Regions from separate parts of the Arthrobacter sp. FB24 genome, predicted to be linked through region 2. Evidence: riboswitches for the same ligand, from Rfam matches in the RefSeq annotation. Region 2 holds a riboswitch; each other region holds the start of a gene.
What was found. A riboswitch is a leader RNA that binds a small molecule or an ion and turns the genes downstream of it on or off. The one in region 2 is predicted to bind thiamine pyrophosphate.

Region 1 (4,294 bases), 1.6 Mb from region 2:
CGACTTCCAGCGGGAGTTCGTCCGTCGGGCATTTTCCGTGCACAGTGATGGGCCGGCCACGCCGGAAGCACTCAACGCCGCCCGCCGGCTGCGGCTGCAGGCGCCTCCGTGGGAGGCGCCACTGCAGATCGTGCCGGGAGTCCCCACGCTCGTGCTCACCGGCGGCTGGGAGCCGCTCTACGAAGAGATAGCCGGTTACCTGCGTGAAACCGGTGCCCAGCACCGCGTTGCCGCGGGCGGACACCGGCCTCAGGATTCGGTGGAGGGAGACCGCGTTATCCGGTCGTTCATCGCGGAAGTCAGCAGGCGTCAGCACTCACGGGCGTCGTAGCGTCGCCCGTCGCTGCACCGTGCCGGCCCGGTCGTTCCGGGTCTGGAAGCTGCAGCTCGGGTAGGTAGACCTTGCCGCCGGCTGCGAGGAATTCGTTGCTCTTTTCACGCATGCCTGCCGCCATCTCGGCGAGTGCCGACTGTGCCTCGGCGGAACCGTACTCGTCCCTGATGTCCTGGCTGATGCGCATTGAGCAGAACTTGGGCCCGCACATGGAGCAGAAGTGCGCGGTCTTGGCTGGCTCCGCGGGCAGCGTCTCGTCATGGAAGGATTCGGCGGTGACCGGGTCCAGCGAGAGGGCGAACTGGTCCCGCCAGCGGAATTCGAACCGGGCCTTGGACAGGGCGTCGTCGCGTTGGTGCGCGCCGGGGTGGCCCTTGGCGAGGTCGGCGGCGTGGGCGGCGATCTTGTAGGTGATGACGCCTGTCTTGACATCGTCCTTGTTTGGCAGCCCCAGGTGTTCCTTGGGCGTGACGTAGCAGAGCATGGCCGTGCCGTAGCGGGCGATTTCCGTGGCGCCGATGGCGGAGGTGATGTGGTCGTAGCCCGGGGCTATGTCCGTGACCAGCGGCCCCAGCGTGTAGAACGGTGCTCCCTTGCAGAGTTCCTGCTGGCGTTCCACGTTTTCACGGACCAGGTGGAACGGCACGTGGCCGGGTCCTTCCACCATCACCTGCACGTCGAACTCCCAGGCGCGCTGCGTCAGTTCGGCCAGGGTATCCAGCTCGGCGAACTGGGCGGCGTCGTTCGCGTCCGCCGTCGCACCGGGCCGCAGCCCGTCGCCCAGCGAAAACGCGACGTCGTACTTGGCGAAAATTTCGCACAGCTCGTCGAAGTGCGTGTACAGGAAGTTCTCCTGGTGGTGGGCAAGGCACCAGCCGGCCATGATGGAGCCGCCGCGGGAGACGATGCCGGTCACCCGGTTGGCGGTCAGGGGCACATACCGCAGCAGCACGCCGGCGTGGATGGTCATGTAGTCCACGCCCTGCTCGCACTGCTCGATCACGGTGTCGCGGAAAATTTCCCACGTCAGTTTGTTGGCCTCGCCGTTGACCTTTTCCAGTGCCTGGTAGATGGGAACGGTGCCGATCGGCACGGGGGAGTTGCGGATGATCCACTCACGGGTGGTGTGGATGTCATCGCCGGTGGACAGGTCCATCACGGTGTCGGCGCCCCACAGTGTGGCCCACTGCAGCTTGTCGACCTCCTCCGCGATGGAGCTCGTGACGGCCGAGTTGCCGATGTTGGCGTTGATCTTCACCAGGAAGGCCTTGCCGATGATCATCGGTTCGGACTCCGGGTGGTTGATGTTGTTGGGGATGATGGCGCGGCCGGCAGCCACTTCGCTGCGGACCAGCTCCACGTCGCAGTTTTCGCGGAGGGCAACGAACTGCATCTCCGGCGTCACGACACCCTGCCGGGCGTAGTGCATCTGCGTGACAGTCCTGCCTTCGACGGCGCGGCGGGGCACGGGCTGCGCGCCCTTCCACTCCGCGGATGCGGCGCCGCGGCGCACGGCCGACCGGCCGTCGTCGAGCAGGTTCCGTTCCCGGCCGCCATAAGGCTCGGTGTCGGCCCGCGACTCGATCCACCGGGTCCTGAACGGTTCCAGGCCCACCACGGGATCGCTGCCGGGCCCGGCAGTCCGGTACACGCGGAACGGCGGGTTGGCTGCCCCGCCCGGTGAGTCCTCAAGGGCGATTTCGGTCACCGGCACCCGGATCCCGGTGGCTTCATCGGTGATGAATGCCAGCGAGTGCGACTTCAGGGACTGCGCTTCGGCAGGTGCCGAATTGCCGGGGGCGGCCTCGTTTTGGGCAGGGATCAGCTGTGTTTCTTGTGTATTCACGGAATACTCACTTCCTTCGCCGGCATTACCCGGACAGGTTCAACGGTCGCAGGCCGCGTCAGCCCGATCTCAGCCCTTGCAAGGGCACCCGTGTGGTCGTAGACGAAGCTACCACAGGGCCGGGGCGGGTCCGTGTAACATGCAGGTCACAACTGGGGAGGGCAGTCGGCCGGTCTAGGCTGGAAGCATGCGTGGCGTCATCGAATTCAGCGGGACCGTGCTCACCGCCCCGGACCGGGAACGGCAGGGCCTCTGGGCCGTGGACGGCAGGCTGACATTCACACGGCCGGCCGCTCCGCCTGACCTGGTGTTGAGCGGCTGGGTGCTGCCGGGCCTGGTCGATGCGCATTGCCACATCGGGCTAGGACCAGCCGGTGACGTTCCGGATTCCGTCGCCGAAGAGCAGGCTGTCACGGACCGGAACGCGGGCACGCTGCTCGTCCGTGATGCCGGCGCCGTCCACGACACGCGCTGGCTCCAGCAGCGGCCGGAGCTGCCGCGCATCATCCGCGCCGGCCGCCACATCGCCAGGACGCGCCGCTACCTCCGGGGATTCGCCATCGAAGTGGAACCGGAAGGACTGGTCGAGGCCGTACGCAAGCAGGCGCTGGCGAGTGACGGCTGGGTCAAGCTCGTAGGGGACTGGATCGACCGGGACGCCGGCGACCTTGCGCCGTCGTTCCCGGCCGCAGTGGTGCGGGACGCTGTGCGCGCCGCCCACGACGAAGGCGCCAGGGTGACCGCCCACTGTTTCGCAGAGGACACCCTGGATGACATGCTCGACGCCGGCATCGACTGCATCGAACACGGAACCGGCCTGCTGCCGCGCCACATCCCCCGGTTCGTGGACCAGCGCGTTCCCATCGTTCCCACGCTCATCAACATCGCGACGTTTCCGGACATCGCGGCTCGTGCGAAAGCGAAGTTTCCGGTGTACGCGGCGCACATGCAGGCGCTCTGGGAACGGCGGAACGAGCGCATCCTCGAGGCCTTCGAAGCGGGCGTGGCGATCTACGCCGGGACTGATGCGGGCAGTGTCATCAGCCACGGCAGGATCGTGGACGAGATCCAGGCGCTCCACGCCGCCGGCCTGCCAGCGGCGTCAGCCCTGGACGCCGCGTCCTGGGCGGCGCGGGAGTGGCTGGGAGCGGACGGCATCGCGGAAGGTGCCAGCGCCGACGTCGTGCTGTGCGAACTGGACCCCAGGGTCAATCCGGCCACACTTCGGCACCTCAAGCACATCGTTCTTCGGGGCCGGCATCTCCGCTAGGAATAAATTGAACCTTCAAGTAATTTACTATATGTAAGCGTCGCCGGACATCGGCGGCCTAGCTTCCGGAGTTTGGAGTTGGCATGACCACAGAATCCAGCAGCAATGACCTGCTGCCCGCCGATCTCGCCATGGGCACGGTGATGCTCAAGGTGGGCGACACGAAGCTGATGACGGACTATTACCAGCGCGCGCTCGGGCTGGACGTCGTGGCTGAGCAGGACGGCGGCGTGTACCTTGGACGGCGCGGAGCGCCCCTGGTCCATCTGGCGCCGGCCCCCGGGCTTAACCTCCCGGCGAAGGGCGAGGCGGGGCTGTTCCACACGGCACTGCTGTTCAAGGACCGCCCGTCGCTCGCTGCCACGGTGGCCTCTGCTGCCCGGTATGAACCGAGGCTTTTCACGGGAAGCGCAGACCACCTCGTCAGCGAGGCCTTCTACTTCAACGACCCGGAGGGCAACGGCATCGAACTCTACTGGGACCGCCCCCGGACCGCCTGGTCGTGGGAAGGTGCCAACGTGGTGATGGACAGCCTTGCCCTGCCGCCGCAGCGGTTCCTGCAGGACTACCTGACTGAGGACGCGGTGAGCGGTCAGCGCGACGCTGCGGCCGGCGTCGGGCACATCCACCTGCAGGTCGGCGACGTCCAGTCGGCGCACGACTTCTACGTGGGCACTCTTGGCTTCGAAAAGACTGCCGGATGGCACGGGCAGGCCCTGTTCGTCTCGGCCGGCGGCTACCACCACCACATGGCCATGAACGTCTGGAACAGCAGGGGCGCGGGACCCCGCCGGGACACCCTTGGTTTGGGAGAAGTCCTGATCGAAGTGCCAAAAACGGACGA
Region 2 (4,294 bases):
TCCAGACCAGCCTCTTCCTGGTCACGGGCCTGATCGAACGCCGCGGCGGAAGCTCGTCGATCGACCGCGTCGCCGGCCTGGCCAAACTGTCCCCGATCCTGGCCCTGCTGTTCTTCATCCCCGCCATGAACCTGGCCGGCATCCCGCCGTTCTCGGGTTTCCTGGGCAAGCTCGGGCTGCTGCAGGCCGGTGTGCAGCTTGGCACCCCGCTGGCCTACGCCCTGGTGATCGGCGGTGTCGTGACCAGCCTGCTGACGCTCCTGGCCGTCGCCCGTGTGTGGAACCGCGCGTTCTGGCGCAAACCCGAGGACGCCGAGAACCCGGACCCCGTGCTGCTCGCGGCCCCTGAGGATTCCGAGACGGGCGACCGCGCAGGCAAGCGCAATGTCACGCTGCTGCCGCGGACCATGGTGGGATCAACCCTGGGCCTCGTGGCCTTCGGTGTGGCGCTCACCGTCTTTGCCGGGCCGCTCTTCCGGGTGGCGGACCAGTCGGCCGTGGAAATGCTGGACCGGTCCGCCTACATCCAGGCCGTGCTGGGCGAAAACGCCCCCGTGCCCCCGATCGCCCAGCCTGAACCCGTCCAGCAGGAGGGGAACAAATGAACCGCCGACGGATCTCAATCCGGCAGGAACTGCCCCTCCTCGTCTGGCTGGTGTTCGTCTGGGCAGCGCTCTGGCAGGACTTCAGCCCCGGTAACCTGCTGTTCGGTGCGCTGATCGCGGTAGTGGTGGCACGGCTTTTCTACCTGCCCCCGGTGGAGCTGGGCGGCCGCTTCAGCATCGTGCGGGCAGTTCCGTTCGCACTGGTGTTCCTGGCCAAGGTTGTGGCCGCCAGCTTCCAGGTGCTGTACCTGGCGTTGGCCCGCGGGCCCAAGGTGACCAACGCGGTCGTCGCGGTCAAGCTGCGCAGCCACTCGGACCTGATGGTGACGGCCACCGGCCACGTCATTTCGCTGATTCCGGGTTCGCTGGTGGTTGAGGTGGACCGCTCCACGTCCACGCTCTACATCCACGGACTCAACGTGCGGAGCGGAGAGGACATTGTGAACCTGCGCAAAGAGGTCCGGGACGCAGAGGCGGCACTGATCAGGATCATGGGCACCCGCGAGGAACTGGCCGCACTGAAACAGGAGGTAGGGGCATGATGGGCGTTGTCTTGGCCGTGACGGCCGTGATCCTGTCCCTGGCGGCAGCCGGGGCGATTGTCCGGATCGCCATCGGCCCGTCCCTGCTGGACCGGGTGCTGGCCTCTGACGTGCTGCTGGCCATCATCGGTGCCACGCTTTGCATAGACATGGCCGTCAACCGGCACCTGAACAACCTGATGCTGCTCGTGGCGCTGTCCATCATCGGGTTCATCGGATCCGTGACCGTGGCGCGCTTCGTGGCCGACCGGCGGGAGCAGCCCCATGAATCCTGAACCATCTGCCGTGGACACAATCATTGATGCAGTGTCGGCCGTCTTTATGGTGGTGGGCGCCCTGATGTCCCTCGGTGCGGCGGTCGGCCTGTTGCGCTTCCCCGACCTGATGAGCAGGATGCACGCCGCCACCAAGCCCCAGGTGCTGGGGCTGTTCCTGCTGCTGGCCTCGGTGGGCCTGCAGCTGCGGACCTGGTGGGTGTGGCCCGTGCTCTTCGTGGCGTGGATCTTCCAGGTGCTCACCGTTCCGGTGTCTGCCCACATGGTGGGCAGGGCAGGCTACCGCACCAAGCACCTGCACAAGGAACTGCTCACCACGGATGAACTGGAGGCCGTGGTGCTGAAGGCAGCCGACAAAAAGGCCGCCGCCAAGCGCGCCGCCGACGAGGATGACGACGGCGCAGCCTAGCGGCGGCCCTCAAATGCCTAGACGATGTCCTGGCTCTTGGCGAAGCGGGTGATGGCACGCTGCGTGCCCCGGTTGGCCAGGACCTGGATGATGGCGCTGACAGCCGCCGAGATCAGCGCAAAGGTCAGGGCGCTGCGCAGGGTGGTGGGGACGTCGTCCTTGTCGCCCTTCGGGGGCTTGCGGCCGGTGATCTTTTCCCAGACGACGTCAACGGCCTTGGTGCCGGCGAATCCGGCAAGCAGGCTCACTCCGGTTCCAAGCAGCTTGATGAAAAAACTCACTCCAGTACCCCTTACAGGTGGGAAACGACGGAAACAGGGCTTCCCCTAGCCTAGCCGCATCAACCCGGCCGCATCACCGCGCATTGTGACACCCTCCCCGGGATTTCGCGGGCCCGCGGGTGTAAACTAATCCACGCCCACAAGGGCGAATTGATACGACAGGGGAGCGTCGCCGTCGGGCATCACTGGAACATTTCCAGGGAACCGGAGGCGGGCGCTGAGAGTGCGGACAGCCGCAGACCCTCGAACCTGATCCGGTTAGTACCGGCGCAAGGGAGTCGAGTTCTCAGAGTGTCCGGCAGCTGGCGGCGGAAGCCGCGGACTGCCCGGGTAGCACTCTCCCCTCCTGTACCTCAGGAGGAAGAAAATGACTGGAATGACGGCCAAGCAGACGCTTGGCAACAGCAAGTACAACTGGCGTGTGGTGGACATTGTGGTTGCCGCGTTGATCGCAGTAGCCGGCGGCGTCATTTTCTGGGCCTGGTCCCAGGGGGCCGCTGCCGTTTCGCCGCCCATGAACGCCGTCTACCCGCCGCTGACCGGCCTCATCGCAGGCGGCTGGATGATTCCCGCCGTCCTGGGCATGCTGATCATCCGCAAGCCCGGAGCCGCCCTGTTCTGCGAAACAGTGGCCGCCACCGGTGAGCTGATCATGGGCTCGCAGTACGGCGCGTCCGTGCTGTTCTCCGGCTTCGTGCAGGGGCTCGGTGCGGAGATCATCTTCGCGGTGTTCGTTTACAAGAAGTTCAACCTCCCCGTTTCGCTACTGGCCGGTGCCGCTGCGGGCCTCTTCTGCGGCCTGAACGACTCGTTCGCCCCGTGGGGGTGGAATATCGCCTACGCCGCCGGCGACAAGCTGGCTTACATCATCTTCACGGCCATCTCCGGTGCGATCATCGCCGGCGGCCTGTCCTGGATCGCCACCCGCGGCCTGGCCCGGACCGGCGTGCTGAGCTCCTTCGCCTCCCGCAAGGCAGCGGCGGAGCCCGTCTTCTCCTGATGAACGCACACTGCTCATGACGTCTTCCGACACCGTCCGCCCGGCAGCGGTCACGGCACGCGGCTGGGGCTGGCGGCATGCCGGCCGGTCCCGGCCCGCCGTCCACGGCCTGGACCTGGACATTCGGCCGGGCGAACGCGTGCTGCTGCTGGGTCCCTCCGGCGCGGGCAAATCCACGCTGCTGCATGCCCTCGCCGGGGTGCTCGGTGACAGCGACTCCGGAGCCCACCACGACGGAACGCCGGATGCCGACGACTCCGACGAGACCGGCACCCTGCTGATCGACGGCGCCCCGCCGCGTGCCCGGCGCGGGCGAGCCGGCCTGATGCAGCAGGACCCCGAGACGCAGGTGGTCCTTTCCCGCGTGGGGGACGACGTCGCCTTCGGCGCCGAGAACCTCGCCGTCCCGCGCCCGGACATCTGGACGCGTGTCGGAGAGGCGCTCGAGGACGTCGGGCTGGCCCACCTGCCGCTGGACCACCCGACGTCGGCCCTGTCCGGCGGGCAGAAGCAGCGCCTCGCGCTGGCCGGCATCCTCGCCATGCGCCCAGGACTGCTGCTCCTCGACGAGCCCACCGCCAACCTGGACCCCGCGGGCGTCCTGGAAGTCCGTGACGCCGTGGGCCGGTGCCTGGACAAGACCGGGGCAACGCTGGTGGTGGTGGAACACCGCGTGGGCGTATGGAAAGACCTTGTGGACCGGATCGTGGTGCTGCAGCCGGGATCCGCCACGGACACCGCGGTGCTCCTGGACGGCCCCCCGGACCAGGTCCTGGCAGAGGCGCGGGACATGCTCGTTGCCGCCGGCGTCTGGGTGCCCGGGTACGTGCCCGCCACCCGGGCGCGGACCGGTGCCACCGGAGCACCCGGCACCGGAGCGCAGGGCGGCCCGGGAGAGCCGGGCGCCGGGAACCTCCTGCTGGCCTCCGAGAACCTTGCCGTGTCCCGCGAACGTCCCCGCCGGCGGCGGTTCAAGGCTGTCCAGCCGGTACCGGTGCAGTCCGGCATCACGGCGCAGGTCCGTGCCGGCCAGGCACTGACCATCACGGGGCCGAACGGTTCCGGAAAGTCCACGTTTGCCCTGACCCTCGCCGGCCTGCTCCAGCCGGTGGCGGGCACGGTTTCCGCCACGGTTGACCTCAGCGAAGGTGCCGGCATTGACCCGTACAAGTGGAAGGCGGA
Region 3 (4,294 bases), 1.7 Mb from region 2:
GAAGGCGCAGCGGGCGACGAGGACTCGGATGAGGAATCCACCCGGACCGCGGACGACGGCGTTACCTCCCGCCGTCGTCGTCGCCGCCGCCGCGGTGACCAGGACCTCGAACTGACGGGCGGGGGAGACGACGACCCGCCCAACACGGTGACCCGGGTCCGTGCACCCCGGGCCATCAGCGAGGCGCCGGTCAACAACCGCGTCACGTCCGTCAAGGGTTCCACCCGGCTTGAGGCCAAGAAGCAGCGCCGCCGCGAATCCCGCGACACCGGCAGGCGCCGTACTGTCATCACCGAGGCCGAGTTCCTGGCCCGCCGGGAGTCGGTGGACCGCCAGATGATCGTTCGCCAGCGCGACGACAGAATCCAGATCGGTGTCCTGGAGGACGGCGTCCTGGCTGAGCACTTCGTTTCCAAGACCCAGCAGGACTCCCTGATCGGCAACGTCTACCTGGGCAAGGTCCAGAACGTGCTGCCTTCCATGGAAGCCGCTTTCGTGGACATCGGACGCGGACGCAACGCAGTCCTCTACGCCGGTGAAGTCAACTGGGACGCCGTCAACCTCGAAGGCAAGCAGCGCCGGATCGAGAACGCGCTGAAATCCGGCGACTCCGTGCTGGTCCAGGTCACCAAGGATCCGGTCGGCCACAAGGGTGCACGCCTGACCAGCCAGATCTCGCTGCCCGGCCGGTACCTCGTGTACGTTCCCGGCGGATCCATGACCGGCATCTCCCGGAAGCTGCCCGACGTCGAGCGCAACCGCCTTAAGCGGATCCTCAAGGACCGCCTGCCGGAAGACGCCGGTGTGATCGTCCGCACCGCTGCCGAGGGCGCGTCCGAGGAAGAACTGACGCACGACATCAACCGCTTGCGTGCCCAATGGGAAGGCATTGAAAGCCAGGCCACGTCCACGAAGATCCTTGCTCCGGAGCTCCTCTACGGCGAACCGGATCTCACCATCAAGGTGGTCCGGGACGTCTTCAACGAGGACTTCTCCAAGCTGATCGTCTCCGGCGAGGAAGCCTGGGACACCATCGAGGCGTACGTGACGTACGTGGCACCGGACCTGGTGGGGCGGCTCGAAAAGTGGACCAAGGACACGGACATCTTCGCGGCCTGGCGCATCGACGAGCAGATCCACAAGGCCCTGGACCGCAAGGTCTTCCTGCCCTCCGGCGGCTCCCTCGTGATCGACCGCACCGAAGCCATGACCGTGGTGGACGTAAACACCGGTAAGTTCACCGGCAGCGGCGGCAACCTGGAGGAAACCGTCACCAAGAACAACCTGGAAGCGGCTGAAGAAGTGGTGCGCCAACTGCGGCTGCGCGACATCGGCGGCATCATCGTCATCGACTTCATCGACATGGTGCTCGAATCCAACCGCGACCTTGTGCTGCGCCGCATGGTGGAGTGCCTCGGACGCGACCGGACCAAGCACCAGGTTGCGGAAGTGACCTCGCTGGGCCTGGTGCAGATGACCCGCAAGCGCATGGGCACCGGGCTGCTGGAGGTCTTCGGCGAGCAGTGCGAGGCCTGCGCCGGCCGCGGCATCGTCACCCACGACGAGCCGGTGGAACACCGCCGGGCCAACACTGTTGCCGCCGAGCACCACGTGCAGCGGACGGAAGCCCAGCAGCCTCCCCGGACGGAGCGCAAGAGCCGCCGCCGCGGCAAGGGCGGCCAGCCGGCCTCCGAGGCTGTTCCGTTGACGCCGGCCCCGGTGCACCACGAGCCCACCGAAGCCGAACGCCACGCCAAGGCTGAAGCGACCCGCGTTGCCCTGGCCAACATCGCTGCGGCAGCACACGCCGCCCACCTGCATGACTCCGAGACGGGCCATGCAGCCCCGGCGGCCGCCGCACAGGCAAGTGCCGCACAGGCTGTCGGCCAGGCACTCGCCGCGCAGGCTCCTTCCGGGCAAGCCGGAGCGACGGCCGGGGAAGGGGCGGCCCAGCCGTCCACCACCCAGCCCGCCACGGCAAGGCCGGCCAAGGTGTCGGAATCTGAAGCAGCAGCCGCAGGACGGCCCGCGGCCGTTCTGACCTTCGGTGGCGAAAAGGTGGCACTGCCGTTTGTTGAGCATGCCGGCGAAGCACCCGCGTCCGGAGCCGCCCTGACTCTCGACCGGCTCGCTGAGGCTTTCGCGCACCTGGGTGAGCCTGCAGCTGCTGAGGCTCCGGCGTCACCGGCTGAGCAGCAGGCTCCGTCCGCCCAGGCGCCGGTCGAGGCACCCGCCCGTGTGCCGTCGGTCCAGGCCCCGGCAGCACCCGCTGCTGAAGCCGACTACACCGACCACACTGCGGTCCAGGGCCGGGCGCGCCGTCCCCGCCGTCACCGGAGTGCCAGCCGCGCCCAGGGCGCAGCCAACGAGACGTCCGTGGAACACCACGAAACTGCTCCTGTGGCCGCGTCAGGGCACACCCATGAGGCAAAGGCTCCCGAGCCGGCGAAGAAGGATGTGCCCGCCAAGGCACCGGCCAGCGAGCCGATCATCCTGGGTGTGGGAGTACCGGCCTCCGAGCTCTGATCCCACAGCACCACGGTCCCACACGCTGACATCGCGGGTGCGGTCCGGGACTGGCGTAGCAATACGCCGGTTTCGGGCCGTGCCCGTGAGTTCGTTGCGGTGGAACAGCTAGGCTAGGGGACTGACACGGGGTGCCGCGCACAGGGCCGGCTGAGATCCACACCCGTTGAACCTGTCCGGTTAGCACCGGCGAAGGGATGTCTCCTTTGGCCTCATCATTCCTGCCCACCCCTGCCTCCGAAGTCGCCCGCGAATCATCACCGGGCGGCACTGTCCTGCGCAGTACGCCCCGGGTCCTGGCCATCGCCGGCTCCGATCCGTCCGGCGGGGCGGGGATCCAGGCCGACCTCAAAAGCATTGCCGCAAACGGCGGATACGGCATGGCTGCCATCACCGCCCTGACGGCGCAGAACACCCGTGGCGTTCGTGCCGTGCACGTGCCCCCGGCGGATTTCCTGACGGCCCAGCTTGAAGCCATCAGCGACGACATCAGCATTGACGCCGTCAAGATCGGCATGCTGGGTGACTCTTCGGTGATCGCCGCTGTCCGCAGCTGGCTGGAGAAGGCCCGTCCCGCCGTCGTGGTTCTTGACCCCGTGATGGTCGCCACCAGCGGGGACAGGCTCCTGCAGGAGGCGGCCGAGGCGGCACTGCGCGAACTCCTGCCCCTCGCCGACCTCGTCACTCCCAACCTGGCGGAACTGGCGATGCTCCTCAACGAACCGCTCGCGGACGACTGGGAGGCGGCACTCGCCCAGGGGAAGCGCCTCGCCGCCCGGACCGGCGCCACTGTGCTCGTCAAGGGCGGACACCTCGACGGCGGGGAGTGCCCTGACGCGCTGGTCAACACGGCAGGGCTGCTCGCCCAGGACGTTGTGGTTGTACCCGGCGAGCGGATCGATACCATGAACAGCCACGGCACCGGCTGCTCCCTGTCCTCGGCAATGGCCACCGCGCAGGCGAGGCTGGGGGACTGGGAGGAATCCTTGCGGACAGTGAAGCCATGGTTGCAGGGGGCGCTCCGGGAAGCCGGCGCCTTGGACGTGGGAACAGGCAACGGCCCGGTGCACCATTTCCACCACCTGGCCCCCAAAGGAAGTGATGCGCCCCCCGAAGGCCGGTTCGCAGCGGTGCTCTGGCAAGATGCCGGGCCGGACCTGGACGCCGTCTACGAGCTCGACTTCATCCGCGGCCTGGCCGACGGCTCCCTCACCGAGCAGCACTTCGCCTATTACCTTGCCCAGGATGCCATCTACCTGAACGGCTATTCCCGGGTACTTTCGCGCGCCGCCGCCATTGCCCCGACCGAGGTGGAACAGCTGTTCTGGGCGCGGTCGGCACAGCAATGCCTTGAAGTCGAGTCCGAACTGCACCGGACATGGCTCAGCACACGGAACGTGGACACCGCACTCGGACCGGTTACGAAGTCCTACGTGGACCACTTGCTGGCCTCATCCGTTTCAGGCAGCTACGGGGTACTCGTCGCCGCTGTGCTCCCATGCTTCTGGCTGTATGCAGAGGTGGGTGCCACCCTGCACGGGCAGTTCCTTGCTGCCGGGTCGGCCCCGGACCACCCGTACGCCGAATGGCTCCGCACCTACGCGGACGAAGGGTTTGCCGCCGCCACCCGGCAGGCGGTGCGCATTGCCGACGACGCTGCCCGTGCCGCGTCTGACGCGGAGCGGCAAGCCATGCGGGTGGCCTTCCGGCAGTCGTGCCGGTACGAGGTGGAATTCTTCGACGCGCCGAGGCTTCACGCTGCACCGCA

Region 1: it holds a riboswitch for thiamine pyrophosphate, as region 2 does, so the genes downstream of both, thiC (phosphomethylpyrimidine synthase ThiC) here and ARTH_RS19580 (ECF transporter S component) in region 2, are expected to answer to the same signal.
Region 3: it holds a riboswitch for thiamine pyrophosphate, as region 2 does, so the genes downstream of both, ARTH_RS12105 (bifunctional hydroxymethylpyrimidine kinase/phosphomethylpyrimidine kinase) here and ARTH_RS19580 (ECF transporter S component) in region 2, are expected to answer to the same signal.

Annotation. Positions count from the first base shown of each region.
Region 1 is NC_008541.1:2,779,063-2,783,356, reverse strand. It holds gene ARTH_RS12615 (hypothetical protein) at 1-331, shown strand, start outside; gene thiC (phosphomethylpyrimidine synthase ThiC) at 300-2,180, opposite strand; TPP riboswitch at 2,175-2,282, opposite strand; gene ARTH_RS12605 (amidohydrolase family protein) at 2,368-3,450, shown strand; gene ARTH_RS12600 (VOC family protein) at 3,534-4,294, shown strand, end outside.
Region 2 is NC_008541.1:4,348,808-4,353,101, reverse strand. It holds gene ARTH_RS19605 (Na+/H+ antiporter subunit D) at 1-605, shown strand, start outside; gene ARTH_RS19600 (Na+/H+ antiporter subunit E) at 602-1,147, shown strand; gene ARTH_RS19595 (monovalent cation/H+ antiporter complex subunit F) at 1,144-1,422, shown strand; gene mnhG (monovalent cation/H(+) antiporter subunit G) at 1,412-1,831, shown strand; gene ARTH_RS19585 (DUF4235 domain-containing protein) at 1,849-2,112, opposite strand; TPP riboswitch at 2,263-2,406, shown strand; gene ARTH_RS19580 (ECF transporter S component) at 2,480-3,112, shown strand; gene ARTH_RS19575 (ABC transporter ATP-binding protein) at 3,129-4,294, shown strand, end outside.
Region 3 is NC_008541.1:2,679,320-2,683,613, reverse strand. It holds gene ARTH_RS12110 (Rne/Rng family ribonuclease) at 1-2,526, shown strand, start outside; TPP riboswitch at 2,644-2,741, shown strand; gene ARTH_RS12105 (bifunctional hydroxymethylpyrimidine kinase/phosphomethylpyrimidine kinase) at 2,724-4,294, shown strand, end outside.